One region of the Amycolatopsis sp. WAC 04169 genome, then DNA from elsewhere that is predicted to be linked to it. Evidence: riboswitches for the same ligand, from Rfam matches in the RefSeq annotation. Region 1 holds a riboswitch; each other region holds the start of a gene.
The links. A riboswitch is a leader RNA that binds a small molecule or an ion and turns the genes downstream of it on or off. The one in region 1 is predicted to bind S-adenosylmethionine.
Positions count from the first base shown of each region.

Region 2: another riboswitch for S-adenosylmethionine. It lies ahead of thrC (threonine synthase); the one in region 1 lies ahead of DMC61_RS32625 (methionine ABC transporter ATP-binding protein).
Region 3: another riboswitch for S-adenosylmethionine. It lies ahead of DMC61_RS11785 (aminotransferase class V-fold PLP-dependent enzyme); the one in region 1 lies ahead of DMC61_RS32625 (methionine ABC transporter ATP-binding protein).

Region 1 is NZ_QHJI01000012.1:233,114-242,857, forward strand. It holds gene DMC61_RS32610 (DUF222 domain-containing protein) at 1-372, opposite strand, end outside; gene DMC61_RS32615 (GNAT family N-acetyltransferase) at 520-1,101, opposite strand; gene rsmA (16S rRNA (adenine(1518)-N(6)/adenine(1519)-N(6))-dimethyltransferase RsmA) at 1,142-1,978, shown strand; SAM riboswitch class I at 2,226-2,316, shown strand; gene DMC61_RS32625 (methionine ABC transporter ATP-binding protein) at 2,532-3,542, shown strand; gene DMC61_RS32630 (4-(cytidine 5'-diphospho)-2-C-methyl-D-erythritol kinase) at 3,667-4,632, shown strand; gene DMC61_RS32635 (ABC-F family ATP-binding cassette domain-containing protein) at 4,700-6,472, shown strand; gene DMC61_RS32640 (fatty acyl-AMP ligase) at 6,524-8,215, shown strand; gene DMC61_RS32645 (DivIVA domain-containing protein) at 8,275-8,604, opposite strand; gene DMC61_RS32650 (DivIVA domain-containing protein) at 8,604-8,963, opposite strand; gene pth (aminoacyl-tRNA hydrolase) at 9,123-9,719, opposite strand; gene DMC61_RS32660 (50S ribosomal protein L25/general stress protein Ctc) at 9,730-9,744, opposite strand, start outside.
Region 2 is NZ_QHJI01000013.1:253,193-262,936, forward strand. It holds gene DMC61_RS34505 (pyridoxamine 5'-phosphate oxidase) at 1-82, shown strand, start outside; gene lepA (translation elongation factor 4) at 133-1,974, opposite strand; gene DMC61_RS34515 (class I SAM-dependent methyltransferase) at 2,088-2,675, shown strand; gene DMC61_RS34520 (VOC family protein) at 2,672-3,046, opposite strand; gene DMC61_RS34525 (EamA family transporter) at 3,070-3,975, opposite strand; gene rpsT (30S ribosomal protein S20) at 4,308-4,568, shown strand; gene holA (DNA polymerase III subunit delta) at 4,620-5,603, opposite strand; SAM riboswitch class I at 5,739-5,871, shown strand; gene thrC (threonine synthase) at 5,885-7,150, shown strand; gene DMC61_RS34545 (ComEC/Rec2 family competence protein) at 7,168-9,573, opposite strand; gene DMC61_RS34550 (ComEA family DNA-binding protein) at 9,570-9,744, opposite strand, start outside.
Region 3 is NZ_QHJI01000004.1:586,771-596,514, forward strand. It holds gene DMC61_RS11770 (RluA family pseudouridine synthase) at 1-514, opposite strand, end outside; gene lspA (signal peptidase II) at 511-1,074, opposite strand; gene DMC61_RS11780 (hypothetical protein) at 1,099-1,707, opposite strand; gene DMC61_RS11785 (aminotransferase class V-fold PLP-dependent enzyme) at 1,727-3,070, opposite strand; SAM riboswitch class IV at 3,103-3,217, opposite strand; gene DMC61_RS11790 (M23 family metallopeptidase) at 3,346-4,029, opposite strand; gene DMC61_RS11795 (potassium/proton antiporter) at 4,161-5,639, opposite strand; gene DMC61_RS11800 (helix-turn-helix transcriptional regulator) at 5,752-6,435, opposite strand; gene DMC61_RS11805 (penicillin-binding transpeptidase domain-containing protein) at 6,479-8,080, opposite strand; gene ileS (isoleucine--tRNA ligase) at 8,278-9,744, opposite strand, start outside.

The sequences.
Region 1 (9,744 bases):
GACAGTGACGATTCGGTCGATGCCGGCCTCGGCCAACGCGCCGGTGCCGGCCGAGATGCCGGTCAAGGGTGCGACGGGGTCGATCGACGTGCCGTCGCGCGCCCGTCTCGAATTGAGCGCGAGCGCTCTATCGGCAACTTTGTTGGCCTCGGCGCGAGGCACACGAGCCACATGCTCGTAGAAGACGGCGATCGAGTTGTATCCGTAGAGGTCTCGGACCCCACGTGACTCGATCTCGGCCAGGATCTGGCCGACCTCGGCGAACAGACGTCGCCCTTCGCGTAGCCGTGTCTGCAACTCATCGAGGAGCAGCTCGGCGTCACCTTCCGGCAGGTTGAGCGGGAAGGCCTTGGGAATGTTTGTGCTGGTCATCCCTCGATTGTCGAGGCAGATTCGAACGAATGCACGGTATCGATCGGGTGGATGATCACTACGCTCCGGCTGCGCTGACCTGCGCCGATCACACGGGAGTGGGATACGTGCCGGTTCGGAAAAGCCATACGGATGGTGGGGGCGGGATCACGGCTCCGTGCTCGAGTGGATCATCCGGTCCCACTCCTCGCGGAGCACCCCGTAGACGACGGAGTCGTGCACGCCCCCGGACCAGCGGCGAGCGCGTCGGAACCGGCCTTCTTCGACGAATCCCAGCCGCCTGCCGACGGCGATCATCCCTGGGTTCCCCGAGAACGTGGCGAAGTCCAGGCGAAGGGTGTCGGTGCGGGCGAACAGGTAGGTCGTCCACAAGCGCAAGGCCTCAGTGCCGTAGCCACCGCCCCAGTACTGCTCGTCGTAGATCACCAGTCCCATCCGTCGCCAGTCGGTCTGCCTGCTTTCCCAATACCAGCTGACCCTGCCGATCAACCGGTCGTCCCTCAGGTCGCATACGGCGAGGCTGGTGCGGGGATCGGATGGCTCGGCCTTTGCAGTGGTGAGTTCGCGTGCCGTCGAGTCGGCGGCCGCCGCGGTCGGAGCGCCGAAGTACGGCCCGTTCGTCTCGTGCCAAGGCCGCGCGGGATCGAGTAAGCCGCGCAGCGGTCGGAGGTCACTCGGCCTCCAGTCGCGCAGTCGAACCTTCTCGCCTTCGAGTACGACGTCGTCCACCGGCCAATCGTGGCCTACCGGGGCTGGTTACGATCGTCGGGTGATTGAACTGCTCGGTCCTGCGGAGATCAGGGCGCTGGCGGCCGAGCTGGACGTACGTCCGACCAAGAAGCTCGGCCAGAACTTCGTGCACGATCCCAACACGGTGCGACGTATCGTCGACCTTTCGGGGGTCGGCGAAGGCGACGTCGTGCTGGAGGTCGGGCCGGGCCTCGGCTCGTTGACCCTCGGCCTGCTCGCGACCGGCGCCGAGGTCGTCGCGGTCGAAATCGATCCCGTGCTGGCGGGGCGCTTGCCGAACACCGCGGCCGAACGGGGCGGGGCCGAACGGCTGACGGTCGTCGGCGCGGACGCGCTGCGGATCACAGCGGACGACCTGCCCGCGCGTCCGACGGCGCTCGTGGCGAATCTGCCGTACAACGTCGCGGTTCCGGTCGTGCTTCACCTCCTTGCCGAGCTGCCGTCGCTGACCAGTGGCCTCGTGATGGTCCAGATCGAGGTCGCGGACCGGATGGCGGCCGGCCCCGGGAGCCGGACTTACGGCGTGCCGAGCGTCAAACTCGCCTGGTACGGAAAGGCGCGCAAGGTCGCCGCCGTGCCTCGAGCGGTGTTCTGGCCTGTTCCGAACGTGGACTCCGCTCTTGTCGCTTTCGAGCGGGGCGACGCGGTGTCGTCCGTGGAACGGGAGAAGTTGTTCGCGGTGGTCGACGCCGCCTTCTCCCAGCGACGGAAGACTCTGCGTGCCGCGTTGGCGTCATGGGCCGGTTCCGCCGAACGCGCGGGGGAACTGCTCGAGAAGGCGGGTATCGATCCCAAGACGCGCGGTGAGCAGCTGGATGTTCACCAGTTCGCGCGGATCGCCGCGGCTGTCGGCTGACCAACTGCCCGAGGTGTGACCGGCGCCGCGCGGACGTCCGCCGGGCCAGGTCAGCACGAGTGCGTAAGTCTTCTTCTCGATCCGTGTAAGCCGGCATCGTCTTAGCAGGTAGCGCGCCTGACGCAAGTCGGAGGCGCCTACTTCAGTTCCATTATATGGACACCCGATCCTGTATAATGGACGCGACCAGACGTGTGATCTGCGCCTACGCGCTTGCTTTCATCCAGTGGGATCGGTTTTACTCAGTGGGCCATCCCGAGCGACTGAGAGACCTGGCTCGCCGAAGTCGCAGCAACCACCCTCCACAGGGCAGGTGCTACAGCCAGGACCGATGGAGGCTGTGCCTAATGAACAGGGTCACCCACCCGCTCCTGCTGACCAGGCGACGTGTCGTCGATGAAGGTCGCCGCACGGTAAGTGCGTGTCGACGCTCCACCGTTACTGCCTGAGTCCTTTTCGCCTTTACCTCTGAAACCCGTCCGTTCCCGGACGGTCACTCGGTGACGGTCGGCGCGCTCGAAAGATGCAGCGCCCCATTCGCATGGAGCCTCTCGTGATCACTGTCGAAAACCTGTCCAAATCCTTTCCCCTCAACGGAAATCCCGTCGTCGCGCTGCGCGATGTGAGCGTGGACATCCAAGCGGGCTCGCTGTTCGGAGTCGTCGGCCCGGCCGGTTCCGGCAAGTCGACCCTCGCTCGTTGCATCGGTCTTCAGGAGCGTCCCGACCGCGGCGTCGTCCGCCTCGACGGGCTCAACACCGGGACCCTCGACGGACGCCGTCTGCGGGAGATCCGGCGGCAGGTCGGCGTCGTGAGCACCAAACCGGAATTGCTTGCCGAGCGCACCATCGCCGGCAACATCGCTTCGCCGCTCGAACAGCTCGGTCTCGACGGGCCGCAGCGTCGCAACCGGGTCGGCAATCTGCTGGACCTGGTCGGCCTCACCCCGCGGGCGGGGCAGCGGCCGGGCGAACTGTCCGAAGGGCAGCTGCGCCGGGTGGCCATCGCCAAGGCGCTGGCCGCCGGGCCGTCCGTGCTCTTGGCCGACGACCCGACCGCGGGTGTGCAGTCCGAAGAGTCCGGTGCGGTTCTGACCGTGCTCGACCGAGCGCGTGCCGAGCTCGGAGTCACCGTGCTGCTCACCACGCCCGACGCCGGCGTCGTGCGCCGTGTCTGCGACGACGTCGCGGTTCTGGAGGCCGGGGCGATCGTCGAGCGTGGAACCGTGCTCGACCTGGTCTCCGACCCGAACAGCCGGACCGCGCAGGCGCTGCTTCCCGCGATCGAGACCGGGCGGGCGCAGGCCTCGAAGTACGACCGCGCGGTGGATGTCGTGCTCGTCGGCTTCGCCTCGGTCGGCGCGCTGCTCCCGGAGGCCGCCGGTCGCTTCGACGTCGAACTCGCCACGATCGGCGGCGGCCTGACCCGGATCGGCGACACGCCGGTGGGCCGGTTCCGTCTCGGTGTGCGCGGTGAACGCGCGGACGCCGCGCTCGCCTGGATCGCCGAACGTGGCGGCCACGTGACCCACCCGGTCCGCGGACCGCAGGGTGTCGCTGCCTGATTCCTCCGCGAACGGGCCGCTCAGGACGAAAACCGTCCGGGGCGGCCCGTTCGTGTGTCCGACTCGTCCTGTTCTCTTTTCTCCTGGTGACAGCGCAAGCGGAGCGGCCACGTAGGCTTGACGGGTGCTCGCCGTCGTACCGCCCCCAGTGACCGTCAGGGTTCCCGCCAAGGTCAACCTGCACCTGTCGGTCGGTGACGTACGCCCGGACGGCTACCACGAGCTGGTGACCGTGTTCCAGGCGCTTTCCTTGACCGACGAGGTGACCGTAGCGGTCACCGAGGACCCCGGCGTCGAGGTCTACGGCGAAGGCGAAGGCTCCGTACCGACGGGGGCGAACAATCTCGCTTGGAAGGCCGCTCAGGCGCTGGCGGCCCACGTCGGCAAGGCGGACGGCGAGTCCAAGGTCAGGGTGGTGCTGCGCAAAGGCATTCCGGTAGCGGGCGGGATGGCCGGGGGCAGCGCCGACGCGGCCGCGACCCTGGTGGGACTCGCGTCGCTCTGGAAGCTCGACATCTCCCGGGACGAACTGGCGGGTATCGCCGCGAAGCTCGGCAGCGATGTCCCGTTCGCTCTCTACGGCGGGACAGCGTTGGGCACCGGCCGAGGTGAGCAACTGGTGCCGGTCCTGTCGCGGCACACCTTCCATTGGGTCCTGGCCTTCGACCAGCGTGGTCTTTCGACTCCGAGGGTGTTCGGCGAGCTGGACAAGCTGCGTGAAGAGGGCAGCCCGCCGCGGATCGGTTCGCACACTCCGGTGGTCGAGGCGTTGGCCTCCGGTGACCCGCGGCAACTGGCGCTGCTTCTCGGCAACGACCTGCAGGCGGCCGCCGTCTCGTTGCGGCCGGGGCTGCGCCGCACCTTGCGGGCCGGGGTGAACGCGGGCGCGCTCGCCGGCACCGTCTCCGGATCCGGGCCGACATGTGCCTTTCTGTGCGCGGATGCCCAGTCGGCCGTCGAGGTCGCCGCGGAGCTGTCCGGTGCGGGTGTCTGCCGCACGGTGCGCGTCGCACACGGGCCGGTGCCCGGAGCCCGGCTGGTCGGCGGCGACGACGCGCCGCGGCCGTCACCGCCGCGGGTGCACGCGTGAGGGTGTCCGAAAAGGACACCGACTAATTCGTTGTGGTGCAAGCTTTTCGGAAAGGATCGGCTGAGGCATGGCCAACTTGGTCAACCTGGAGTCGGTGAGCAAGTCCTTCGGGGTGCGCCCGCTGCTCGACGGTGTTTCGCTCGGTGTGGCGGAGGGGCAGCGTATCGGTGTCGTCGGTCTCAACGGGGGTGGGAAGACGACGCTGCTGGAGGTTCTCGCGGGAATCAGCGAGCCGGATACGGGACGGGTCAGTCAGGTCCGTGGCCTGCGGATGGCCGTCGTCACCCAGCGGACCGAGCTCCCCGCCGGCAGCACCGTCGGAGATGTCGTGCTGGAGCGCTACGGCGCCGAGCACGAGTGGGCCGCTGACGCACGAGTCCGGTCCATTATGGACGGTCTCGGGATCACCGCTCTCGGCCTCGAGAAGGAAACGGCGAACCTGTCCGGTGGCGAACGCCGCCGGGTGGCGCTGGCCGCCGCTCTGACCGGTGAACTGGACCTCGTCGTCCTCGACGAGCCGACCAACCACCTGGATGTCGAAGGCGTGCGCTGGCTCGCGGATCACCTGCTGAACCGCAAGATCGCGGTCGTGGTCGTCACGCACGACCGGTGGTTCCTCGACACGGTCGCGAGCCTGACCTGGGAGGTCACCAACGGTCGCGTCGAGCAGTACGAAGGCGGGTACGCGGACTGGATCTTCGCGCGAGCGGAACGGGCGAGGCTGGCGGCGACGGCCGAGGAAAAGCGGCAGAACCTGGCGCGTAAAGAGCTCGCGTGGCTGCGTCGGGGCCCGCAGGCCAGGACCTCGAAGCCGCGCTACCGGGTCGAGGCGGCGGAGGCGCTGATCTCCGACGTGCCGGAGCCGCGTGATTCGGTCGAGCTGCAGGCGTTCGCGCGCCGGCGGCTGGGGAAGACCGTGCTGGAGATCGAGGACGCCACGTTGACCGTCGGCGACCGCACCCTGCTCGATCACGTCACCTGGCGGATCGGGCCCGGCGACCGGGTCGGTCTGGTCGGCGTCAACGGGTCGGGCAAAACGACGCTCCTCAAGCTGCTCGGTGGCGACAAGGAGCCCGAGACGGGCCGGCGCATCCAGGGCAAGACGGTCAGCCTCGCGCACTTGCGGCAGGAACTCGACGACCTGCCGGGCGATCTGCGCGTGCTGCAGGCGATCGAAGAGGTGTCCGGCCGGGTCGTGTTCGGAAAGCAGGAGCTCACCGCTTCGCAGCTCGCCGAAAAGCTGGGGTTCCCCGCGGCGAGGCAGTGGACACCGGTCGAAGACCTTTCCGGTGGTGAACGGCGCCGCCTGCAGCTGTGCCGGCTTCTGATGGCCGAGCCCAACGTGCTGTTGCTCGACGAACCGACGAACGATCTCGACATCGACACCTTGCAGCAGCTCGAAGACCTGCTGGATTCCTGGCCGGGCAGCCTTGTCGTCGTCTCGCACGACCGGTACCTGGTGGAACGCGTCTGCGACACGATCGTGGCCTTGTTCGGCGACGGGCAGGTGACCCACTTGCCGGGCGGGATCGAGGAGTACCTGGACCGGCGCGCGAAGAGCCTCGAAAAGGCCGGCAGTGACCGGAAGGCAGGCAACGCGCAGGTCTCCGCGCCCAAGAAGAGCGCCGCGGAGCAGCGTGCCGCGCAAAAGGAGCTGTCCCGTCTGGAACGCAAGCTCGATCAGCTGCACACGAAGGAGGAGAAACTCCATGCGGCGCTGTTGGCCGCGGCGACCGATCCGACGAAGCTCATCGAGCTGAACACCGAATTGAAGGCCGTCGAAACGGAGAAAGAGGAGGTCGAAGCCCAGTGGCTCGAGACCTCCGAAGCGATCGAATGAGTTCGCTCGACGGCGCGCGGGTCTTCCAGCGAGGACAGTAGTGTGACGCGCATGAGTCGGTTCGTGGACACGCTCGTCGCCACCGCGGCGGGGCGAGGTCAGCAGCGGGGAATGGTCACCGGGGAGCCCAAGGAGCCGATTCGGCGGACCTGGGCCGAGATCCACGAGCAGGCCAAGCGGGTCGCCGGGGGTCTGGTGGCGGCCGGGCTGGAGCCCGGCAAAGCGGTCGCGGTCCTGGCGGCGGCGCCGTCACTGATCGCGCCGACGGTTCAGGCGGTTTGGCTCGCCGGCGGCAGCGTGACGATGCTGCACCAGCCGACGCAGCGCACCGACCTCGCGGAATGGGCCGAGGACACCGTTCGCGTGCTGCGGATGATCGGTTCCGGCCTGGTTCTGCTCGGCGAGCCGTTCGACCAGCTGGCGCCGGTCCTCACCGAGCATGGCATCGCCTTCCAGGTCATCACCGAACTGCTCGAGGCGGAGCCGCTGGCGGAGCCCGTGCCGACGGCCGAGTCGGACACGGCGCTCCTGCAGCTGACCAGTGGGTCGACGGCCGACCCGAAGGCCGTTCAGATCACCTACGGGAACCTGTATTCGAACGTCAAGGCGATGGTCGATCGGGCCGAGTTCGACTTCGACGTCGACGTGATGGTCTCGTGGCTGCCCACCTTCCACGACATGGGGATGGTCGGCTTCCTGACGGTCCCGATGACGTTCGGCGTCGAACTCGTCAAGATCACGCCGCTCGAGTTCCTGTCGGGGCCGTTGATCTGGCCGCAGCTGATCAGCAAGTACAACGGCACGACCACGGCCGCGCCGAACTTCGCGTACGCGATCGTGGGCAAGCGGATGGCCCGTGTCGAGGACGACAACGCGTACGACCTCTCGAAGCTTCGGATCGCGTTGAACGGCGCCGAGCCGATCGATGAAACGGCCGTGCAGACGTTCGTCGATGCCGGGGCACGGTTCAAGATGCCCGCCGAATGCGTCTTCCCGGCGTACGGCATGGCGGAGGCGACTCTCGCGGTTTCGTTCGCGCCGTTGTTCACCGGTTTGACGCTGGACGTCGTCGAGGCCGACGCGCTCGAGACGGACAACCGGGCGGTGCCGGTCCCCGAGGGCGACCCGCGCCGCGGGACCGACCAGGTCCGGTCCTTCGCGGTGCTCGGGCCGCCTCTCGACGGGCTGGAAGCCGAGATCGTCGACGACAAGGGAACTGTGCTCGGGGAGCGCGAGGTCGGGGAGATCCGCCTGCGCGGCGAGGCCGTGACGCCGGGGTACCTGACCATGGAAGGTCCGCTCGCGACACAGGACGAGGACGGCTGGCTGCTCACCGGCGACCTCGGTTACCTGGTCGACGGCATGATCGTGATCTGCGGCCGTCGCAAGGACGTCATCATCATGGGCGGCCGGAACCTGTACCCGACCGACATCGAACGGGCGGCGACTTCGGTCGAAGGGGTGCGGGCCGGGAACGCCGTGGCCGTGCGGCTCGACGCCGGCAGCCGACGGGAACGGTTCGCCGTCGTCGTCGAATCGAAACTCGCCGGGGACCCGGAGACGGAGAAGGCCCTGGCGAAGGAGGTTGCGGCCAAGGTGCGCGGCGCCGTCGACATGCGGCCCTTCGCCGTTGTGGTGCTCCCTGCGGGGAGCCTGCCGAAGACGCCCTCGGGCAAGGTGAAGCGGGCCGCGACCGCCGTCCAGTTCGCGGACAAGATCGCCAAGAACGCGGCGACCAGCTGATACGAAAGGGCCGGGCCGCGAGACTCGCGGCCCGGCCCTTCCGCGGCACCTCCCGTTGGTCAGCGGCGTCGCCAGAGTGGCTTGCGGTTATGGGTGTGTTCCAGGGCAGGCGCTATGTAGTAGCCGGAGGACTGGGACATCCCGGCCAGCGTTCCCTCGACGTCGCGCAAGAACGCGTCGACGGCTGCCGGGTCGTAGCCTCGTTTCGAAAGCGGTGCTTTGGCGAACGCCACGTTGTGGACGTCCGAAACCGTCAGATCGTCGTCGCCGTCGAGAGTCGCCGCGACCCGTTCGAGGAAGGCGTCGACAGCGGGTTCGTGGTAACCACGGGCGCCGATCGGCGCCCTGTCGAATTGCCGGGTTCTGGCCTCGAACGCGGTGACGGGCACTAGCGCTCCCGCAGGGACTCGACAGGACCGCGGTCCGGAACGGCGCGTTCGGCGGTGGCCTCGTCCTCTTCACGGGCGCCGGGCAGGCGGAGCGCGTGCTGTCCGGTCCGGTGGGCGAGCTGACCCTCGACCTTGTCGAGGAAATCGTCGACTTCGCGTTCGTCGTAGCCGCGCTTCCCGATCAACGGACGCGAGAACATGACGTGATGGACCTCGGCGGCCGTCAGGTCGTCCCGGTCCGAGAGCGTGTCGGCGATCCGTTCCAGGAACGCGTCGACCTCGTGTTTGGCGTATCCGCGCCGCCCGATCGGGGCGTTCGGAAAAGTGGCGCCGGTGATGTCTTCGGCCGTAAACGACATGAAACTCTCTCCGGTTTCGGTGGGGAATGCGATCTCCGCATTCCGTCCTAACGGGTTTGAGAGTTCCCCGGAAGAGTTCGCGCTATTCCACGACTCGATCAGGGGCGTGGTGAAACGCCTTCGAGTGACGAGGCGTAACGCACCGCCATGTGAGCGGATTCACCCAGCGTGGAAGGTGTTCTGGGCCGCCGCGAGACCGGTGCTGATGAGCGCTTCAACAGCGTCGGCGCAACGATCGATCTCGAAAGCGAGCTCTTTGCGTTCGACCGTAGAGAAGTCTTTCAGCACGAAATCAGCCGGATCCTGGCGCCCTGGAGGCCTGCCGACGCCGAAACGAACACGGTAGTAGTCCTTCGTGCCCAGGGACTTGGTGATCGAGCGGAGACCGTTGTGGCCGTTGTCGCCACCACCCAGCTTCATCTTGAGCGCGCCGAAGTCGACGTCCAGCTCGTCGTGGACGACCACGACACCCGCCGGGGGGATCTTGTAGAACCTGGCCGCGCCGACCACCGGGCCGCCCGAGAGGTTCATGTACGAACGCGGTTTGACCAGCACCACCCGCTGGCCTGCCAGCCTGCCTTCGAGGACTTCAGCGCCGCTCTTGTGGGCTTTGAACTTGCCGCCGACGCGGCCGGCCAGTTCGTCGAGCACCATGAAGCCGACGTTGTGCCTGTTGCCCGCGTATTGGGGGCCGGGATTGCCGAGGCCGGCGAGCAGGATCTGCTCGCCGGCCCCGGGAAGTACTGCTTCGGTCACATCGGTGACTTTATTCGGCGTCCTC
Region 2 (9,744 bases), on a different contig from region 1:
GGCCGAGTACGACCGTGTGATGGCCGCCGAACGCCGTGTCGCCGTCTTCGTCACCGCGAACCGGATCTCCGGGAACCGCTGACACGAAAAGGCCGCCCGGACGGTGATCCGGGCGGCCTTCGCGAGTACCGGTTACTTCTTCTTGCTGCCGGCGTCCTCAGTGGACAGAGCGGCGACGAAGGCCTCCTGCGGGACCTCGACCCGGCCGACGGTCTTCATCCGCTTCTTGCCTTCCTTCTGCTTTTCCAGCAGCTTGCGCTTACGCGAGATGTCACCGCCGTAACACTTCGCGAGCACGTCCTTGCGGATCGCGCGGATGGTCTCGCGAGCGATGATCCGCGACCCGACGGCCGCCTGGATCGGCACCTCGAACTGCTGCCGCGGGATCAGCTCGCGCAGCCGTGTCGCCATCCGGTTTCCGTAGCCGTACGCGGCGTCCTTGTGCACGATCGCCGAGAAGGCGTCGACGGTCTCCCCCTGCAGCAGGATGTCGACCTTGACCAGATCGGCGATCTGGTCGCCGCCCTCTTCGTAGTCGAGCGACGCGTAACCGCGCGTACGCGACTTCAGCGTGTCGAAGAAGTCGAAGATGATCTCCGCGAGCGGGATGTTGTAGCGCAGCTCGACGCGGTCCTCGGAGAGGTAGTCCATCCCCAGCAGCGTGCCGCGCTTGGCCTGGCACAGCTCCATGATCGTGCCGACGAACTCCGACGGCGCCAGGATGCTCACCTTGGAAACCGGCTCGTGGACCTCGGAGATCTTCATCCCGGACGGCCAGTCCGAGGGGTTCGTCACCACGACCTCGCTCTTGTCCTCGAGCACGACGTTGTAGATGACGTTCGGCGCGGTGGAGATCAGGTCCAGGCCGAATTCGCGCTCGAGCCGGTCACGCGTGATCTCCAGGTGCAGCAGCCCGAGGAAACCACAGCGGAACCCGAACCCGAGCGCCACCGAGGTTTCCGGCTCGTAGGCGAGCGCGGCGTCGTTGAGCTGGAGCTTGTCCAATGCCTCACGCAGTTCGGGGTAGTCCGAACCGTCCACCGGGTAGAGGCCGGAGTAGACCATCGGCTTCGGCTCGCGGTAGCCCGCGAGCGGCTCCGACGCGCCCTTGCGCTCGGAGGTGACGGTGTCACCCACCTTCGACTGGCGGACGTCCTTCACCCCGGTGATGAGGTACCCCACCTCGCCGACCCCGAGCCCCTTGCTGGCCTTGGGCTCCGGCGAGATGATCCCGACCTCGAGGAGTTCGTGGGTGGCGCCGGTGGACATCATCTTGATGCGCTCACGCGGCGTGATCTTGCCGTCGACGACCCTGATGTAGGTCACGACGCCCCGGTAGGTGTCGTAGACCGAGTCGAAGATCATCGCGCGGGCAGGCGCGTCCGGGTCGCCGACCGGCGGCGGGACCTGCCGCACGCACTCGTCCAGCAGATCCGTCACGCCCATGCCGGTCTTCGCCGACACGCGGAGCACGTCGGAGGGCTCGCACCCGATGATGTGCGCCAGCTCGGCCGCGTACTTGTCCGGGTCGGCCGACGGCAGGTCGATCTTGTTCAGCACCGGGATGATGTGCAGGTTCTTCTCGAGCGCCAGGTAGAGGTTCGCCAGCGTCTGCGCCTCGATCCCCTGTGCGGCGTCGACCAGCAGAATCGCCCCTTCACAGGCCTCCAAGGCCCGGGAGACCTCGTAGGTGAAGTCCACGTGGCCGGGGGTGTCGATCAGGTGCAGGACGTGGTCCTGGCCGTCGACCTTCCAGGGCAGGCGCACGTTCTGCGCCTTGATGGTGATCCCGCGTTCCCGTTCGATGTCCATGCGGTCGAGGTACTGAGCGCGCATGGCCCGCTCCTCGACCACGCCGGTGAGCTGCAGCATCCGGTCGGCCAGGGTCGACTTGCCGTGGTCGATGTGCGCGATGATGCAGAAGTTCCGGATGAGCTCCGGGGGCGTGAAGGTCGTGTCGGCGAACGTCGTCAACGGGTTTCCTCGCGAAGGTCGGGGTGTGCCAGCTCTATGGTCCCATGCCGCTCCGGGTGCGAGTGGGGGTCATCCCCGATGCGGCCCGTGATGAGCTGTGGTGCCCTCGAAGTATGAGTACTTCACTGTCCCAAATGCTCGACCGGACGTTCGGTCATCCCCGGGGACTGCTCGGCCGGTTCGGCGGGCGGGCGATGGCGCACGGCAATGCCGCCACCGAGCTTCGCGTCGTCGAGCTGGCGTCGATCGAGTCCGGCGAGACCGCCCTGGTCGTGGGCCCCGGCCCGGGCGTCGGCCTGCAGGCCACGGCCGAACGCGCGGGCCGGACGATCGGGGTCGACCCCTCCCAGGAGATGCTTTCCCGCTCTCGCCGCCGTTGCGGTGACAAGGTGGAGCTGCGGCAGGGCACCGCGGACTCCACCGGCGAGCCCGACGACAGCGTCGACGTGGTCCTGAGCGTCAACAACGTGCAGCTGTGGGACGACCGGGCGGCCGGATTCGCCGAACTGTTCCGGGTCTTGCGTCCCGGTGGCAGGCTGTTGCTTTCCTCGCACGAGAAATGGTTGCCGGTGTCCCGCCACGAGCTGGCCGACGAGGCGGCCGCCGCCGACTTCGTCGACCTGCAGACCTGGACCTGGGACCCGCCGGGCTTCGGCGCGTCCCTCGCCGCTCAGCTGCGCGCGATCAAGCCCCTGGACTAGCGCGGATCGGTGCGCAGCGGGTGCTCACGCGGCACTTCGACCAGCACGATCCTGGTGCCGTCCGGGTCGGCGATCCACGCTTCGTCCAGCCCCCAGGGCTCACGCCGCGCCCCGCGAACCGGCTCCAAGCCCTTCCCCGCGAGCTCCTCGAGCGCCGCGGGCAGGTCCCGGACCTGGAGCCACAAGGCGACGTCAGGGGTCGGGCCGGTCTCTCCGGTACCGACGATCTCGATCGACCCGTTCCCGGCGAAGAACACCGTCCCGCCGGGGAACTCCTTGTCGATGGCCAGGCCCAGGGTGTCCCGATAGAACGCCGTCGACACGTCGAGGTCCTTCGGGTGGATCAGCACCCTGCTGCTCAGCACGTCCATGGCTCAATCCCTACCGGATGGGTTCAGGCCATCGCAATCGCGGCGATACCCGCCAGCACCACCACCGACCCGGCCAGCCGCCGGACGGCGTTCGCCTCCCCGAGGACCAGCCAGGCGGCGATGCCGCCCAAGACGATGCTCAGCTCCCTCGCGGGCGCGACGAGGCTCACCGGAGCGATCTGGAGGGCGTAGAGCACCAGCAGGTAGGCGACCGGGGAGAACACGCCGACGATGACGACCTCACGCTTGTGCTCGCGCCAGAGCCACGCGACCTCCTCGCGGTCCTTCAGCGCGTACGGCGCCATGAGCAGGCTCTGGACGATCGCGCCGGTTCCGAAGTACACGATCGGCGGGACACCGAGACCGGTGACCGAATGCGCGTCCCACAGGGTGTAGGCGGCGATCGTGAGGCCGGTCAGCAGGCCGTAGACCAGACCTTTGCGGCGGGCGACACGCTCGGCGGCGCCGACGTGGGCCGGTGCTCGCCCGGTCCCGATCACCAGCACCCCGGCGATCACGAGGAAGGCGCCCACCAGGCCGAGGATCCCCGGCCGCTCGCCGAGCAGCACCACTGCGGCGAGCACCGAGATCAGCGGCCCGGTCCCGCGGGCGACGGGGTAGACGACGGACAGGTCGCCGACGGCGTACCCCCGCTGGAGGACGACGCCGTAGGTGACGTGGAACACCGCGGTGACCACGGCGGCGAACAGCCAGGTCCACTGTGGACGTTGTGGCTCCACGGCCAGCGAGACCGCCATGACGGGGACGAGCAGGATCGCGGAAAGGCTGTAGTAAGCCCAGACGAACCGGGCTCCGCCACGGCGGATCCGTTTGGCGGCGAGGTTCCAGCCCGCATGGATGACTGCGGCGATGACGACGAAGGACAGAGCGGTGGCGTTCACAGCGGACCTTTCACGTTTTCCGCGCATGCGGAAAACCGGGTCCTCCAGGCTTTTGTCCCGTCAGATGAACGGCGGTGCTTCCGGCTCCGCCGATGGTGCCGCTCGGACCTGTCCCGTCTGCCCTGATTGTGTGTTTTCGCTGGCCGGGCAGGCGGCGGAACCCTAGGCACTACGATCTTCACCGTACCGCAAGCACCCCTCCCGAGGCTGCCGCGAGCCGCGCCGGGACGGCTGTTAAGCTTGCCTTTCACTGTCGTGTGGCATTCCGTCATGGAGGAAACCCGCGCCGCTCCACGAGCACGCAGGGCCGGTCACAGCGCGGCGGTGAAACCACCGAGAGATTCAAGAGGAGCGCCCCCGTGGCCAACATCAAGTCGCAGATCAAGCGCATCACCACCAACGAGAAGGCGCGTCAGCGCAACCAGGCGATCCGGTCCTCGGTGAAGACCGCGATCCGCAAGTTCCGCGAGGCCGCCGACGCCGGCGACAAGGCCAAGGCCCTGGAGCTGCAGAAGGACGCGGCCAAGAAGCTGGACAAGGCCGTGACCAAGGGCGTCATCCACGCCAACCAGGCCGCCAACAAGAAGTCCGCGCTCGCGAAGCGCGCGAACTCTCTCTGATCGGCTTTCGAAGGGCCCCGGCGACTCGGTCGCCGGGGCCCTTCGCCGTTCTCAGCGGCTTGTGCCGTGAGCGTCGACGACCTCCAGCACGGCACGCTCCAAGGCGTACTCCGGGTTGGCCGCGACTCCCTTGACCTCGGCGTTGAGCCGGGCGACCACCCGCATCGCGGTGGCCAGACCGTCCTGCCCCCAGCCGCGGGCCTGCCCCTGCGCCTTGCGCACCTTCCAGGGCGGCATCCCCAGCTCGCCCGCCATCTGGTTCGGGTTCCCGCGACCGGCGCCGGACACCCGCGCGATCGTCCGGACGGCGTCGGCGAGCGCGTCCGCGACCAGGACGTGCGGTACGCCCAGCTGCATCGCCCAGCGCAGCGACTCCAGCGCCGCCGCCTTGTCACCGGCGACGGCCTTCTCGGCGACGGCGAAACCGTTCACGTCCGCGCGGCCACGGTGGTAGCGCCGGACGGCCTGCTCGTCGACCGCCCCGCCGGCGTCCGCGACGAGCTGCGTCGCCGCCGACGACAGCTCGCGCAGATCGGAGCCGACGGCGTCGATCAACGCGAGCACGGCCGCACCGTCGATCTTCCCACCGACCCGCCGGACCTCGTTGCGGACAAAGGATTCCCGCTCGGCGGCCTTGGTCAGCTTCGGGCACTCGACGACCTCCGCGCCCGCCTTCTTCAAGGCGGCTGGAAGCCCTTTCGCGGCCTTGCTCCGGCCGCCTCCGCTGTGCACGACGACGAGCACGATGCCGTCGGCGGGCGCCTTGACGTAGGCCATCACCCCGTCGGCGAGCTCCTGCGAGATGTCGTGCGCGGATTCGAGGACGATCACCCTGCCTTCGGCGAACAGCGAGGGGCTGACCATTTCCGCGAGCGCCGGGACTGTGAGGTCCGACACCCGGATCCGGGTGAGATCCGCCGTCGGATCGGCCGCTTTGGCCGCGTCCGAAGCGCTGCGGACCGCTCGTTCGATCAGCAGCTCTTCCTCACCGAGAACCAGGACCAGCGGCGATGGGGCGGAAGCTTGCGTCGTCACGGTGACGATCCTGCCACTCCTCCTCTCGTGTGCTTTGTCCGGTGATGTGTTCCGGGCACGGTGGCCCCACCGGAGCCTCATGTCGTACGGTGTTGGCGAGGCGACGCGATGACACGCGTGCCGACAATCGAATACCGCTCATCCAGAGGGGCAGAGGGAACGGCCCGATGAAGCCCCGGCAACCGGCGTCAGCCTGTCATCCCGCGATCGCGGGGTAGCTGACGAACACGGTGCCAATTCCGGCCCGCCACGGCGGGGCAGATGAGGAAAGGAACCTCGCGATGACCGCAACCCTCGGCACGACCTCCACCACCAAGACCCCGGATCTCGGACCGGCCGTCGAACTGGTGTCGAAGGAAGAGGGACACCGGCAGCCGCTCGCCCCCGAATTCGTTTCCGCCGAGGACTTCTCGCCGCTCGAGGTCGCCTACGACTTCGGCCGTGTGCGCCGCGAGGACATCGAAGCCGGGCCGAAGAACATCTGGCGCTACAAGAAGCTCCTTCCCGTTCCATCGAACGTCGAAGAAATCCCCAACACCGAACCCGGCGCCACCCGGCTCATCCAGGCCGACAGGCTCGCGAAAGCCTTGGGCGTCAAGAAGGTCTGGGTCAAGGACGACACCGGGAACCCCACGCACTCGTTCAAGGACCGTGTGGTCGCCGTCGCGCTGGCCGCCGCCCGCGAATTCGGGTTCGACGTGCTGGCCTGTCCGTCGACCGGCAACCTGGCCAACGCCGTCGCCGCCGCGGCGGCGCGTGCCGGCTGGCGGTCGGTCGTCCTGATCCCGAAGACCCTTGAGCGCGCCAAGATCCTCACCACCGCCGTGTACGACGGAGACCTGATCGCGGTCGACGGCAACTACGACGACGTGAACCGGCTCGCCACCCAGCTCGCCGCCGAGCAGGAGAGCTGGGCGTTCGTGAACGTGAACGTCCGGCCCTACTACTCGGAAGGCTCCAAGACGCTGGCCTTCGAGGTCGCCGAACAGCTCGGCTGGCGGCTCCCCTCCCAGATCGTGGTGCCGATCGCCTCCGGTTCCCAGCTCACCAAGGTGGACAAGGGTTTCCGCGAGTTCGGCCAGCTCGGCCTCGTCGACGAGACGCCGTACAAGGTGTTCGGCGCGCAGGCCACGGGCTGCTCCCCCGTCTCGGCGGCCTTCCGCGCCGGCCACGACGTCGTCCAGCCGGTCAAGCCGGACACGATCGCCCGGTCGCTGGCGATCGGGAACCCGGCCGACGGCCCCTACGTGCTCGACGTGGTCAACCGCACCGGCGGTGCGATCGAAGACGTCACCGACGAAGAGGTCGTCGAGGGCATCCGGCTGCTCGCCCGCACCGAAGGCATCTTCACCGAGACCGCGGGCGGCGTCACCGTCGCGACGGCCAAGAAGCTCATCGAGACCGGCAAGCTCAACCCGGACGAGGAGATCGTCCTGCTGATAACCGGTGACGGCCTCAAGACCCTCGACGCCGTCGAGGACAAGATCGGCCCGAAGGCCACCGTCAGCGCCTCGGCCGACGCGGTCCGCGAAGCTCTGGGTATCTGAGTTCCCGCCGGCCCGCCTCAGGAACGAGGCGGGCCACGGGGCTCACCCCGGCGCACCAGGGCGAGGCCTCTCCCGTCGGCGACCACCGCGGTGTCGCCGTCCGTGTCCGTGCGGGCGATCGACGCGCCGACCGCCACCAGGTTGTCCAAAGTGGACTTGTTCGGATGGCCGTAGGTGTTTCCGGCACCGACACTCACCAAAGCGGCCCGTGGCGCGACGGCGTTGAGGAAATCCGGTGCCGTGTAACGGCTTCCGTGGTGCGGGACCTTCAGGATGTCGGCACGCAGGTCTGCTCCCTCGGCCATCAGGTCGGCCTGTGCGGCGAGCTCGATGTCGCCGGTCAGCAGCAGCCGGCCCGCCGGGGTCCCTGCGCGCAGGACCACCGAACCGTTGTTGATCACCGTCCCGTCCTGTTCACGAACAGAGCGCCGGGTGACATAGCGCGGCCCCAGTACGTCGAGTGACAACGCCTGCCACTCCAGGCGTTGGCCGATCTCCAGCTCCAGCAAGGGAATCCCGCGGCGCGCCGTCTCGTCCGCGACCTGTTGCCACGCCCAGTCCGGAGCCCTGCCCGGGCCGACGGCGACCGCTCCGACCGACCGGCCCTCGAAGACGGATCCGAGACCGCCGATGTGGTCTGCGTGGAGATGACTCAGCACGATCAGCGGCACGCGGTCCACGGCGAGCCTGCTCAGGCATTCGTCCACCGGTCCCGGTTCCGGCCCGGTGTCGACCAGGACCGCCCTCCCCGGCTCACCCGTGGCGAGGACGACGGCATCGCCCTGCCCGACGTCGCAGGCGACGGCATTCCACGCCGACGGCGGCCATGCCGGCGCCAGCACTCGCACCGGCACGAAGACGACCAGCCCGGTGGCCAACGCGATCGCCAGCAGGATCCTGCCGTGCCGCAACCGGACGACCACGAGCAGAACGGCGAGTAGCCCGGCCGCCAAAAGCCCACCCCACCAGCCATCCGGCCAGTCCACGACCGCTCCCGGCGCCCGGGCGCCGTGACGGGCCACGGTGATGAGCCAGCCGGCCTCGGGTTCGGTCAGGCGGACGAGCAGTCTGCCCGCCGACGGCCACCATGGCCCGACGGCGGTGGCGAGCACGCCGAACACGGTGGCCGGGGCGACCACCGGCGCGGCGAGCACGTTGGTCAGCACCGAGACGAGACTGACCGATCCCGCCATACCCGCGATGACCGGCGCCGTCATCACGAACGCGGCCAGCGGGATGGCCAGTCCCTCGGCATAGCCGGCCGGAACGCCTCGTCCGACCAGCCAGTCCGCCCACCTCGGCGCCAGCAGGACGAGCCCGGCCGTGGCGAGCACCGAAAGCGCAAACCCGAAGTCGGCGGCCATCGCGGGATCGGCCACCACCAGCCCGGCCACCGCGAACGCCAGCGCGGGCAGCGCCGAACCCCGGCGCCCCAGTGCCAGCGCCAGCAGCCCGACCGCCCCCATCACCCCGGCGCGGAGCACGCTGGGCGCGGGCCCGGCGAGGACCACGAACCCGGCGAGCCCCACGGCGGCCGCGGCGGCGGAAGTCCGCGGCCCGACCCGGAGCACTCGCAGCAGGAGCAGGATCGAGCCGCAGACGATCGCCACGTTCCCACCGCTCACGGCCATCAGGTGGGACATGCCGGAGTCGGTGAACTCGTGTTCCACCCTCGGGGAGAGGGTGCTCGTGTCCCCCACGACCAGTCCGGGCACGAGACCGGCTTCCTCCTCCGGGAGGACGGTGCACAGATCCCGGAGCCCGGTGCGCAGCGATTCCGCGGCTTGCTGCCACCAAGGCGCCGGCCCGACGGCCGACGGCGGGCCTCGCACCGAGAGGACCGCGACCGTCAGTTCGGCCCCCTTCGCCGGTGCGAGCCGCCCGGAGGCGGTGACCTGCTGCCCGGGCAGCAGGTCCGTCCACCCCTCGGCGGGAGCGAGCAGGAGGATCCGGCCTGCCGAATCCACCACCCGCTCACCCGCCACCGCGGTGCCCACCGTCGCGGCGATGACCACCAGGCGGGTACCCGCCCGGCGATCGGCGTATCCGGCACCGCGGACCGGACGTGGCCGCTCGGTGACCACCACCGTCGTGGTGGCATCGCTCCCCCGTGCGGCGGCGGCACGGAGATCGTCGTGCTCGGCGGCCCGGATCCGCAGCGCCACCGGACCGGCGGTGAGCACGCCGACGACCGCCAGGGCACCCAAGCCCGCCACCCACCGGGACGCCGTCCGGCGGGCACGGACACCGGCGATGATCGCGAGCACCACGGCGGCCGCACCGCAGAGCATCGTGATCCACCAGCCGGCGAGAAGCCCGGAAAGTGTGCCGAGCCAGGCCGTCGCCGCGGCCGGTAACAGCCGCAGGTCTTGACCCCGCCACGACGCGGTGTCCACTTCGGACGGATCGGCGGACGGGTTCATCCGACGGACACCAGTTCCCGGAGCTTTCGATATTTAGATTCGCCGATCCCTTCTACGTCACGGAGTTGCTCGACGGTGGTGAACCCGCCGTGCCCGGACCGCCAGTCGACGATGCGTTTCGCCATCACCTCGCCGACCCCGGGCAGCGTGTCGAGTTGCTCGGCCGTGGCC
Region 3 (9,744 bases), on a different contig from region 1:
GGTAGCCCTTGTCGACGGTGCGTTCCTTGAACGCCCGCTTCAGCACGGTGTACGCGTGCTCGCTCTTCGCCACGACCATCACGCCGGTCGTGCCGGCGTCCAGCCGGTGCACGACACCCTGGCGTTCGGCCGCGCCCGAGGTCGCGATGCGCAGCCCGGCGGCGGCGAGCCCGCCGACGACGGTCGGCCCGGTCCAGCCGGGGCTCGGGTGCACGGCGACGCCGACCGGCTTCGAGATCACCACGATGTCGTCATCGTCGTGCAGGATCTTCATGCCCTCGACAGGCTCCGCGACGACCTCGACCGCCGACGCCGGATCGGGCAGCGTCACTTCGAGCAGCCCGCCGGCGGTCAGCCGGTCCGACTTCCCGGCGGGCCTGCCGTCGAGGAGGATCTCGCCGGATTCGGCCAGTTCCGCCACGACGGTGCGGGAGAGTCCCAGCAGCTTCGCCAGCCCCGCGTCGACGCGCATTCCGTCGAGCCCGTCGGGGACGGGCAGCATGCGCGCGCTCATTCGGTCGCCGCCTTCTTCTTGTCCTTTGTGGATGTTCCGTCGTAGTCCTTGCCCAGCAAGGAAAGAACCACGATGAGCACACCGCCGACGCAGATCGCGGAGTCGGCGACGTTGAAGATCGCCCAGCCCTGCCCGTTCGGCGCGAAGGCGGAGATCATGTCGACCACGTGCCCCTGCAGGGGGCCGGGGGCGCGGAAGATCCGGTCGGTCAGGTTGCCGAGCGCGCCGGCCAGCACGAGGCCGAGGCCGATCGCCCAGCCGACCGAGCGCAGGCGCCGGGACAGCCAGACGATGGCGATCACGACGGCGATCGCGACCAGCGCGAGCACCCAGGTCAGCCCGGTCGCCATCGAGAAGGCGGCACCGGGGTTGCGCACCAGCTGGAAGTACACGAGCCCGCCGAGGAACTCGACCGGCTGTTTGCCCTCCAGCGTGGACACGGCGATCTGCTTGGTGAGGAGGTCGATCCCCCACAGCACCGCGGCGACGGCGAACACCACGGCGACGCGCTTCTTGGGCAGCGGCGGCGACGGTGGCGCCGTTTCGGGCTCTGTACTCACTCCCCCATTGTCCACTGAGCGTGTTCAGGCCTCCTCGGCGGCCGCCTTCGGCCTGCTCAGCAGGGCCGCGAACGCCCCGGCGAGCGCGACCAGCGACGACAGCACCAGCGCGAGCTGTCCTCGTGCGGGCACGACCGCGCAGAGCATGAAAGCCGCGGCCACGGCCAGCACCAGCACGCTGCGGTCCAGCCAGGCGAGCAGGACCAGGCCGATCGTCAGCAGGATCGCGCTCCGGGTGTCCCCGCCGAGGTCGAACTCCCAGTAGCCGACCAGGTCGGCCAGTGCGATGGCGACCAGGCCGCCGAGCGCGATCGCGGCGACCTTCCACCACCGCATGGTCTTCGTCCGAAGGGTGTAAAAGAGCACTGTGCCGAGGTAGACCGCGAACACGGCGAACAGCCAGCCGTCGTTCCGGCCTGCGATGTCGAACGACGTGTCCAGCGCGGCCGCGGTTTCGCGGCTCATCTCGACGCCGTGCAAGCTCACGTACCCGAACGAATGTCGTTCACCGGCGGGCGCGTAAGCGAACCAGCCCCCGGAGCGGATCCCGCCCAGCGAAAAGGCCACCACGGCCAGCTGGGCGAATCCCAGTAACGCCAGCGGAAACCAGTAACGCGGTCGTTCGTTCCCCATGCGGGGTGAGGGTAGTGGGTCAGGCGCAGAACGGGGGCAGTTCGCGCGGATCGTTTTCCGGCACCCAGCGGCCTTCCGGCTTCTCGTACTGCCAGCGCGCGCCGCGGGCGACGATCTGGCGCAGCGCCAGCACGATCCGGTCCACGTGCTCGGTGGTGCTGCCGAGGCCGAGGCTCACGCGCACGGCCTGCTGCCCCGTCGAACCGGCCACGGCGATCAGCCGCTTCGTCGCCACGTGCGCGCAGAACGCGCCGTCCCGCACGCCGATTCCGTACTCCGCCGAAAGGACCGCGGCGAGCCAGCCCGGGTCGAAACCGTCGACGACGAAGCTGAGCGTGCCGACCCGGTCGACCGGCGCGTCGAACAAGCGCAGTTCGGCGAAGCCGGGGATGGCGGCGAGGCCGCGACGCAGGCGCGCCAGCAGTTCCTCTTCGTGGGCGACGATGCCGTCCCAGTTCGCGGCCAGCGTCTCGCAGGCGACTCCGAGCGCGTAGACGCCGACAGTGTTGGGAGAACCGGCTTCGTGCCGCTCAGGTCCGGAATTCCAGACCACGGAGTCACGGCTGACGAGCTTCGTCGCGCCGCCGCCGGCGAGGTACGGCTGAGCCGCGCGCAGCCAGTCCGCGCGGCCGATCAGCGCGCCGGCGCCGAAAGGCGCGTACAGCTTGTGGCCCGACAGCGCGACGTAGTCGACGTCGAGTTCGCGCACCGAGATCTTCCGGTGCGGCGCGAGCTGCGCCGCGTCGAGCGCGATCCGGGCGCCGTGCCGCCGCGCGACGGCCGCGATCTCCTTGACCGGCAACAGTTCCCCGGTCACGTTGGACGCGCCGGTGAGCACCACCAGCCGCGGCCCCTGCGGGCAGTCCGCGAGCGCTTCGTCCACAGCGGACACCGCGGCGAGGCGGGTGCGCGGCGTCTCGATCCGGCGGACGTTCGGGCCCTTCCACGGAAGCAGCGCGGCGTGGTGCTCGGTGTCGAACACGACGACCGACGTGTGCTTCGGCAGACTGCGCGCGAGAAGATTGAAGGAATCGGTGGTGTTGCGGGTGAACACGACGGTGTCGGTCGATCGCGCGTCGACGAAGTCCCGCAGGATTCCGCGTGTGCGCTCGTAGAGCTTGGTGGAGACCTGCGAGGCGAACCCCGCGCCGCGGTGCACGCTGGCGTACCAGGGCAGGAACTCGTCGACCGCGGACCGCACCTTGTCCAGACAGGGCGCGCTCGCCGCGTGATCGAGGTTGGCGTAGCCGATGTCGCCGCCGGTGACCAGCGGAACCCGCAGATCGGCGCAGGCGACCGCCGGGATTTCGTGCGTGGCAACGGTTTCAGCAGGGGTGCTGGTGCGTTCGAGAGCGAGGGTCATCGTCATCCTCCGGGCCAGGGGACCCGCCGAGGATCCCGCGCTTGCCCGTCGCACCGCGCGACGAGCCAGGTCCTCACCCGGGGCACCCCACCGCGGAAGGAGGGTTGCCGGTCAGCTAGCCGGGGCTTGACGCTGACACTCGTGACCTACGGACGAAGTTAGCGGATGGGCGGCCGATCGAGCCAGCCCTCGTCCGCATCTTGAGACGCCGCTCACGTGCCCGGTGAGCGGGAAACACCGTTGCCCGGCGCCGCGCCGCGCCGGGCAACGGCAGGTCAGACCCGGAATCGGCCGGGCAGCCCGATGGTCGCGCGGGAGGAGAGTTCGGTCGCGGTACCCGAGTACTGATCGGTCCCCGCGGTGAACTGCCAGCCGCCGAAGGTCTTGCCGTCGACCGCCTCGCCGTAGGCTTCGGCGACCTTGGTCGAGACCTCGTCGTAGGACTTGCCGTCCCAGTTGCCCGCGCCGACCCCGAAGTCGCGCGAGTCGCCGCCCTGGGCGGCGGCCGTGGGCAGGGTCCACAAGGTGAAGTGCACGTGGGCGCCGGTGCTGCTGCCACCGCAGGGCAGCGCGTTGCCGGTCCGGCCGAGTGCGTCGCCCGGCTCGACCTTCTGGCCGTCGGTGACCGAAATGTTCTCCATGTGGTAGTAGCCGGTGCGCCAGCCGCCGTCGTGGTCGACGGTCACCCAGTCGCCGCCGGAGCAGTGCTGGATCCGGACGGTGCCCGCCAGCGGGGCGCGAACGGTCTTGTCGCCGGGGCTGAAGTCGATGGCGTTCTTCACGCCGGAGTTCCCGTTGTCCGAGTGGATGCCCGCCGAGTAGACCGATTGGCCCGTGTCGAAGGGCAGCCCGAACGCGGGAAAGGCACCGGCCGCTGTCGCCGTCGGGGCCGCGAGAACCACCCCGACAAGGGTCGCGGCGACCCCCAGACCGGCGAACCGCGCACGAAGTTTCGTCACCTTGCGTACTCCTTACCCCGCGACACTCACCCATTCGATGGAGTCGATTGCGGGGAAAGTAATCCAAAGGGAGTACGAAAGGGAAGAATTTTCTGAGATCAACCGACGAACAGCTGGTGCCGGTTCGTGATCTACTGGCCGGATTCGCCCTTCCACCTGGCCAGGCGGCCGGCGCGGTCGACCGCCCGCAGGCGTCGTTCGGCCGCGTCGCGGGCTTCGGCGGTGGTCACGACGAGTAACTGGTCGCGTTCCTGCAGCCGGGTGTTCTTGTTCGGCGTGAAGCCGGTGCCGTCGCGGACGAGGAGGCTGATCGTCGCCCCCACCGGCAGCCGCAGCTCGGCCAGGTAGACACCGTGCATCTTCGATCCGGTGTTGATCCGGACCTGCAGGAGCTCGGCGCCCATCTCGTCGAGCGGCGCGGAGTCGACATCGATCTCGTGTGCTTCGGCGTGCTGGGCCAGCCCGAGCGCTCGCGCGAGCGGCGTCAGCGTCGCCCCCTGGAGCAGCGTCAGCACGATGACCAGCACGAACACCGCGTCGACCAGTTCCTGCGCGCCGGGCACCCCGGACGACAGCGGGATCAGCGCGAGCACGATCGGGACCGCGCCGCGCAGCCCGGCCCAGGACAGGAACACCTGTTCCCGCCAGGGGATCTTGAACGGCAGCGCCGACAGGAGCACCGACAGCGGGCGCGCCAGCAGCAACACGACCGCGCCCGCGACCAGGCCCTGGACCAGGCTTTCGAAGATCCTGCTCGGCGAGGCGAACAGGCCGAGCAGCACGAACAGGCCGATCTGCGCGAGCCAGCCGAGCCCTTCGGCGAAGGAGAGCGTGTCCGATCGGTGCGGCAGCTTCGAATTCCCCAGCACCAGGGCCGCGACGTAGGTGGCGAGCAGCCCCGACGCGTGGGCGAGCTGCCCGCTCGAGTACGCCACGACGCACACCGCGACCGTGGCCAGCGGGTACAGGCCGGTGGCGGGAAGCGCCGCCCGGCGCAGCGCGAACGCCCCGCCCCAGCCGAAGGCCAGGCCGATCACCAGGCCGGCGGCGAGTTCGTAGACCACCAGCAGCGGCAGCGACCAGTCGATGGTCGCCCCCTCGGCGAGGACGACGACCGCGATGTAGGCCGGGGCGTCGTTGATACCGGACTCGATCTCCAGCGCGCCCACGAGCCGCTTCCCGATCCCCGCCGATCTCAGCACGGAGAAGACCGCGGCGGCGTCGGTGGAGGCGAGTACCGCGCCCCACAGCAACGCCATCCGCCAGTCCAGGCCCAGCAGCCAGTGCAAGGCCGCGCCGGTGACCGCGATGCTCACCGCGACGGCCACTGTGGACAGTGCGATTCCGATGCCCAGCGAGGGTTTCACGGCCGTCCACCGGGTGGTGAGGCCACCTTCGGACAGGATCATCACCAGCGCGGCGAGGCCGAGCGACTGGGTGAGCTCGGGGTTGTCGTACTGGATGCCGAACCCGGCTTCGCCGAGCAGGACCCCCATCCCCAGGTACAGCAGCAGCGAAGGAAGGCCGACCCGGATCGACACCCGGACGGCGATCACGGCGACAAGAAGCACCGCGCCACCGGTACCGAGGATGAGCGGGAGCTGCTCCATGTCGCCTCCCGTTCCGGTCGCCGTGAGGGCTCCAGAATAGTGAGGCGGTGATCGTCACACGTTCGTGTACCGGTCGAAAAGTGTCCGGATAACCTGTGTTACAGACTGTCCATTAGGGACTGCGCAGGGCCACCAGGTCGACACCGAGTTCGGCGAACGGTTCTTCCGCCGCGGGCAGGACTTTCACCGCGCGGTTACCCTCCCGGGACAACCAGCCGGCGCTCACTCCGTGAGACAGTAACGCCGCGGCGACCCGGCCAGCCAAATGATCACGGCGCACTGTCCAATCCAGACAGTCACGCAGCATCGGACGGCGGCCGTCGTCGATCTCCACCCCGAGCCCGTCGAGCACCTCGCGCCCGCGGCCGGTCAGCGTCAGTCCGCCGGCGTCGTCGATCAGCCCGGTGGCGAGCATCCCGTCCCGCAGTGCCACACCGACCGTCCCGGCGAGGTGGTCGTAGCAGGTCCTGGCGAACTCCAGCCGCTTCACGCGCACCGAAGACCGCAGTCCCTTCACCGGCCGGTGCTCGGCGTGCTGCGCCAAATGCTCGATCAGCTCCGCCACCCGGGGGTCGGCTATCCGGACGTAACTGTGCCTCCCCTGTTTGACCCGCACGACGAACCCGGCGTCGGTCAGCTTCGTCACGTGCTCACTCGCCGTCGACGCGGCCACTTCGGCCGCACCCGCCAACTCGGTCACCGTCCAGGCGCGCCCGTCGAGCAGCGCGAGGCACATCGACGCGCGGCTCGGATCGGCGAGCACGGCCGCGACCTCGGCCAGTGCGATCGTTTCCATGCCTTCACCGTAGAAGACGCACGGTTCGGCGGCGGCCGAAGCGTCAGCCCGCCAGGAACTTCGCCGCCAGCTGGACCGCGGGTTTGGAGTCGTTGGAACCTTCGAGCATGACGGCGAAGGCGACGTCGCCGCGATAGCCGACGAACCAGCCGTTGGCGTCGGCGCCCGAGCCGAACTGCGCCGTACCGGTCTTTCCGAAGACGGCTCCGCTACCCTTCAACGCTTTCGCGGTCCCCGTCGTGCAGACCTCGCGCATCATCGCGCGGACCTGGTTCAGCACCCCGGCAGGCGGAGCCTGGTACCCGGCGTTGACCTTGGTCTCGAGCCCCTGCCACAGCTTCGGCACGACCGGCTTCCCGGCCGCGACCGTCGCGGCCATGAGCGCCGCGCCCAGCGGGCTGACCTGCACCCTGCCCTGGCCGATGCCGGCCTCGACCTGCTCGTCACCGCTGCCCGACGCCTCCACCTTCCCGGCCTCCGTCGCCAGTCCGGGGATCTCGAAGTCGGCGTTGAGGCCGAGCTGGCTCGCGGCCTTCGCGAGGCCGTCCGCGGGCAGCTGCCCGGCGAGCCGCCCGAAGGTCGTGTTGCACGACGCGGCGAACGCCGTCTTCAGCGAGACGGTCCCCAGGTCGAACCCGTTGTCGTTCTTGAGCGTGCGGGTCCCGATCTGCTCGCTGCCCGGGCAGGGCAACGGAGAGTCGGCGGAGACCCCGCCCTGCTGCAGCGCCGCGGTCGCCGTGGCGATCTTGAAGGCCGAACCCGGCGAGTACAGGCCGTTGAGCGCCTTCGGCTGGTTCCCGGCGGCGCCGTTCTGCGCGACCGCCAGCAGCTCGCCCGAGGTCTTCATCGCGACGATGATCGCCGGTCCCGCGAAGCCGTCGACGGCCTTCTGAGCGGCGTTCTGGGACGCCACGCTCAAGGTCGAAACCAGCGGCTTGTCCGTCTCGGCCGCCTGTCCGAAGAGTGTCTCGACCGGTTTGCCGGAGACGTCGACGCGCGACACGGTGACGGTCGCTCCGGTGCCGCTGTTCTCCCCGGAGGCGACCTTGGACAAGGCTCCCTGCAGGATCGGCGCGACGCCCGTCGCGTCACCGCCGACCAGTGCCTTGCCGTCGCGGTCGGCCACGATCGGCTTGGCCGCGACGGGGGCGAGCGAAAGCCGCTGGCCCGCTTCGAGCTTCGGGTGGATCACCGACATCGCCCAGCGGACCACCCACTTCCCGGCGTTGCGCACCAGCTCAAGCTTGCCCTCGTATTTCCAGGCGCTGTTGCCCGCGAAGGTCCACGCGACGTGGAAGGTGGCCGACGTCGTGGTCGCGTTGCCCGGTGTCGTCGGGACCTCGCCGAGCGACGTCCTGACCGATGCCCCGTTGAGCGCCGTGCGCGTTCCGGACAGGGCGGTCGTGGCCGCCGCCGGATCGTCGACCGGGGCGGTGGTCAGGTCGCCGGTGTCGAACAGCCGCAGGAACCGCCCTGCCACCTGCGCCGGGCTCTCCTGCGCGCTCTCGGTGGCGTCGCCCTGGCCACCGCCGGAAGCCGCCGGCGCCCGGTCCTCCCTGACCAGCAGCACCACCGCGGCCACCACGATGGCGACCACGCCGAGCGCGGCGCCGATCAGGATCCCTCTTTTCCGGGCAGGACTCATGGATTCGCTCTCCCCCAGTGCGGCGCGCCCCTCGCGCGCCCCCGGGCGCCAGCCTGCCGATTTCCCCCGCGCAAGGCGCGTTTAGGGCGGGAAAGCGGCTATTCCGAATCCGTTTCGTGATCCCGGTGATCGGTAATGCAATGAAAGACCCCTTCATCGCAAAATTTGCGATGAAGGGGTCTTTCATGTCACGTGGGTCAGGCCTTGGTGACCGCCACGGTCACCTTCGTGCCCTCCCCAACCGTCCCGGCCGAGCCGTCGGCGACGGCGTCGTACGCCACCGAAGTCGCCAACGTCTCCGAAGCGATGAACTCCTCGTGCGTCTTCGCGGCCGTGACCACGTCTTCCGGCGCGTCGACCGTCAGCGCGATGCGGTCGGCGACGTCGAGCCCGGCGTCGCGGCGGGCCTGCTGCACGACCCGGACCAGGTCACGGGCCAGGCCCTCGGCCGACAGTTCGTCGGTCACCTCGGTGTCGAGCAGCACCAGCCCGGCACCGCCCGGCAGTTCCGCGGCCGCGCCGCCGCCCTTGGCGACCAGACGCCGGTCGTACTCGCCTTCGACGAGCTCGATCCCGGCCGCCACGACGGCGCCGCTCTCGGACGTCGTCCACTCACCGGCCTTGACGGCCTTGATCACCGTCTGGACGTCCTTGCCCAGCCGCGGTCCGGCCGCACGGGCGTTCACCGCGACCTCGAAGCCGCCGTGCGCGGCGACGTCCGTGGTCAGCTCGACGGATTTGACGTTGACCTCGTCGCGCAGGATGTCGGTGAAGTCGCGCAGCGAGTCGGCCTCGTGCGCGGCGACGACCAGCTTGGCCAGCGGCAGCCGCACGCGCAGCTTGTTCGACTTCCGCAGCGACAGCGCCGAAGACGCCACCTGGCGCACCCGGTCCATCGCCGTCACCAGCGCCGCGTCGGCGGGTAGGTCGAGCGCGTTCGGCCAGTCGGTCAGGTGCACCGAACGGCCGCCGGTCAGCCCGCGCCAGACGACCTCCGTGGTCAGCGGGAGCAGCGGCGCCACCACCCGCGACGTCACCTCCAGCACGGTGTGCAAGGTGTCGATCGCGTCCTGCTCGCCCGCCCAGAACCGGTCACGCGAGCGGCGCACGTACCAGTTCGTCAGCACCTCGAGGAAGTCGCGGACGGTCGAGCAGGCACCGGCGACGTCGTAGGTGTCGAGCGCGTGCTCGACGTCGGTCACCAGTTCGTGCGTCTTCGCCAGCACATACCGGTCGAGGATGTGCTTCGAATCCGTGCGCCACTGGCCTTCCACGCCCTCGGCGTTCGCGTAGAGCGCGAGGAAGTAGTACGAGTTCCACAGCGGCAGCACGGCCTGGCGGACGGCGTCGCGGATGCCCTTGTCGGTGACGACCAGGTTCCCGCCGCGCAGGATCGGGCTCGCCATTAGGTACCAGCGCATCGCGTCGGAGCCGTCGCGGTCGAAGACCTCGTTGACGTCCGGGTAGTTGCGCAGCGACTTGGACATCTTCTGGCCGTCCGAGCCGAGCACGATGCCGTGCGAGATGCAGGTGCGGAACGCCGGCCGGTCGAACAGCGCGGTCGCCAGCACGTGCAGGACGTAGAACCAGCCGCGCGTCTGCCCGATGTACTCGACGATGAAGTCGCCCGGGTAGTGGTGCTCGAACCACTCGGTGTTCTCGAA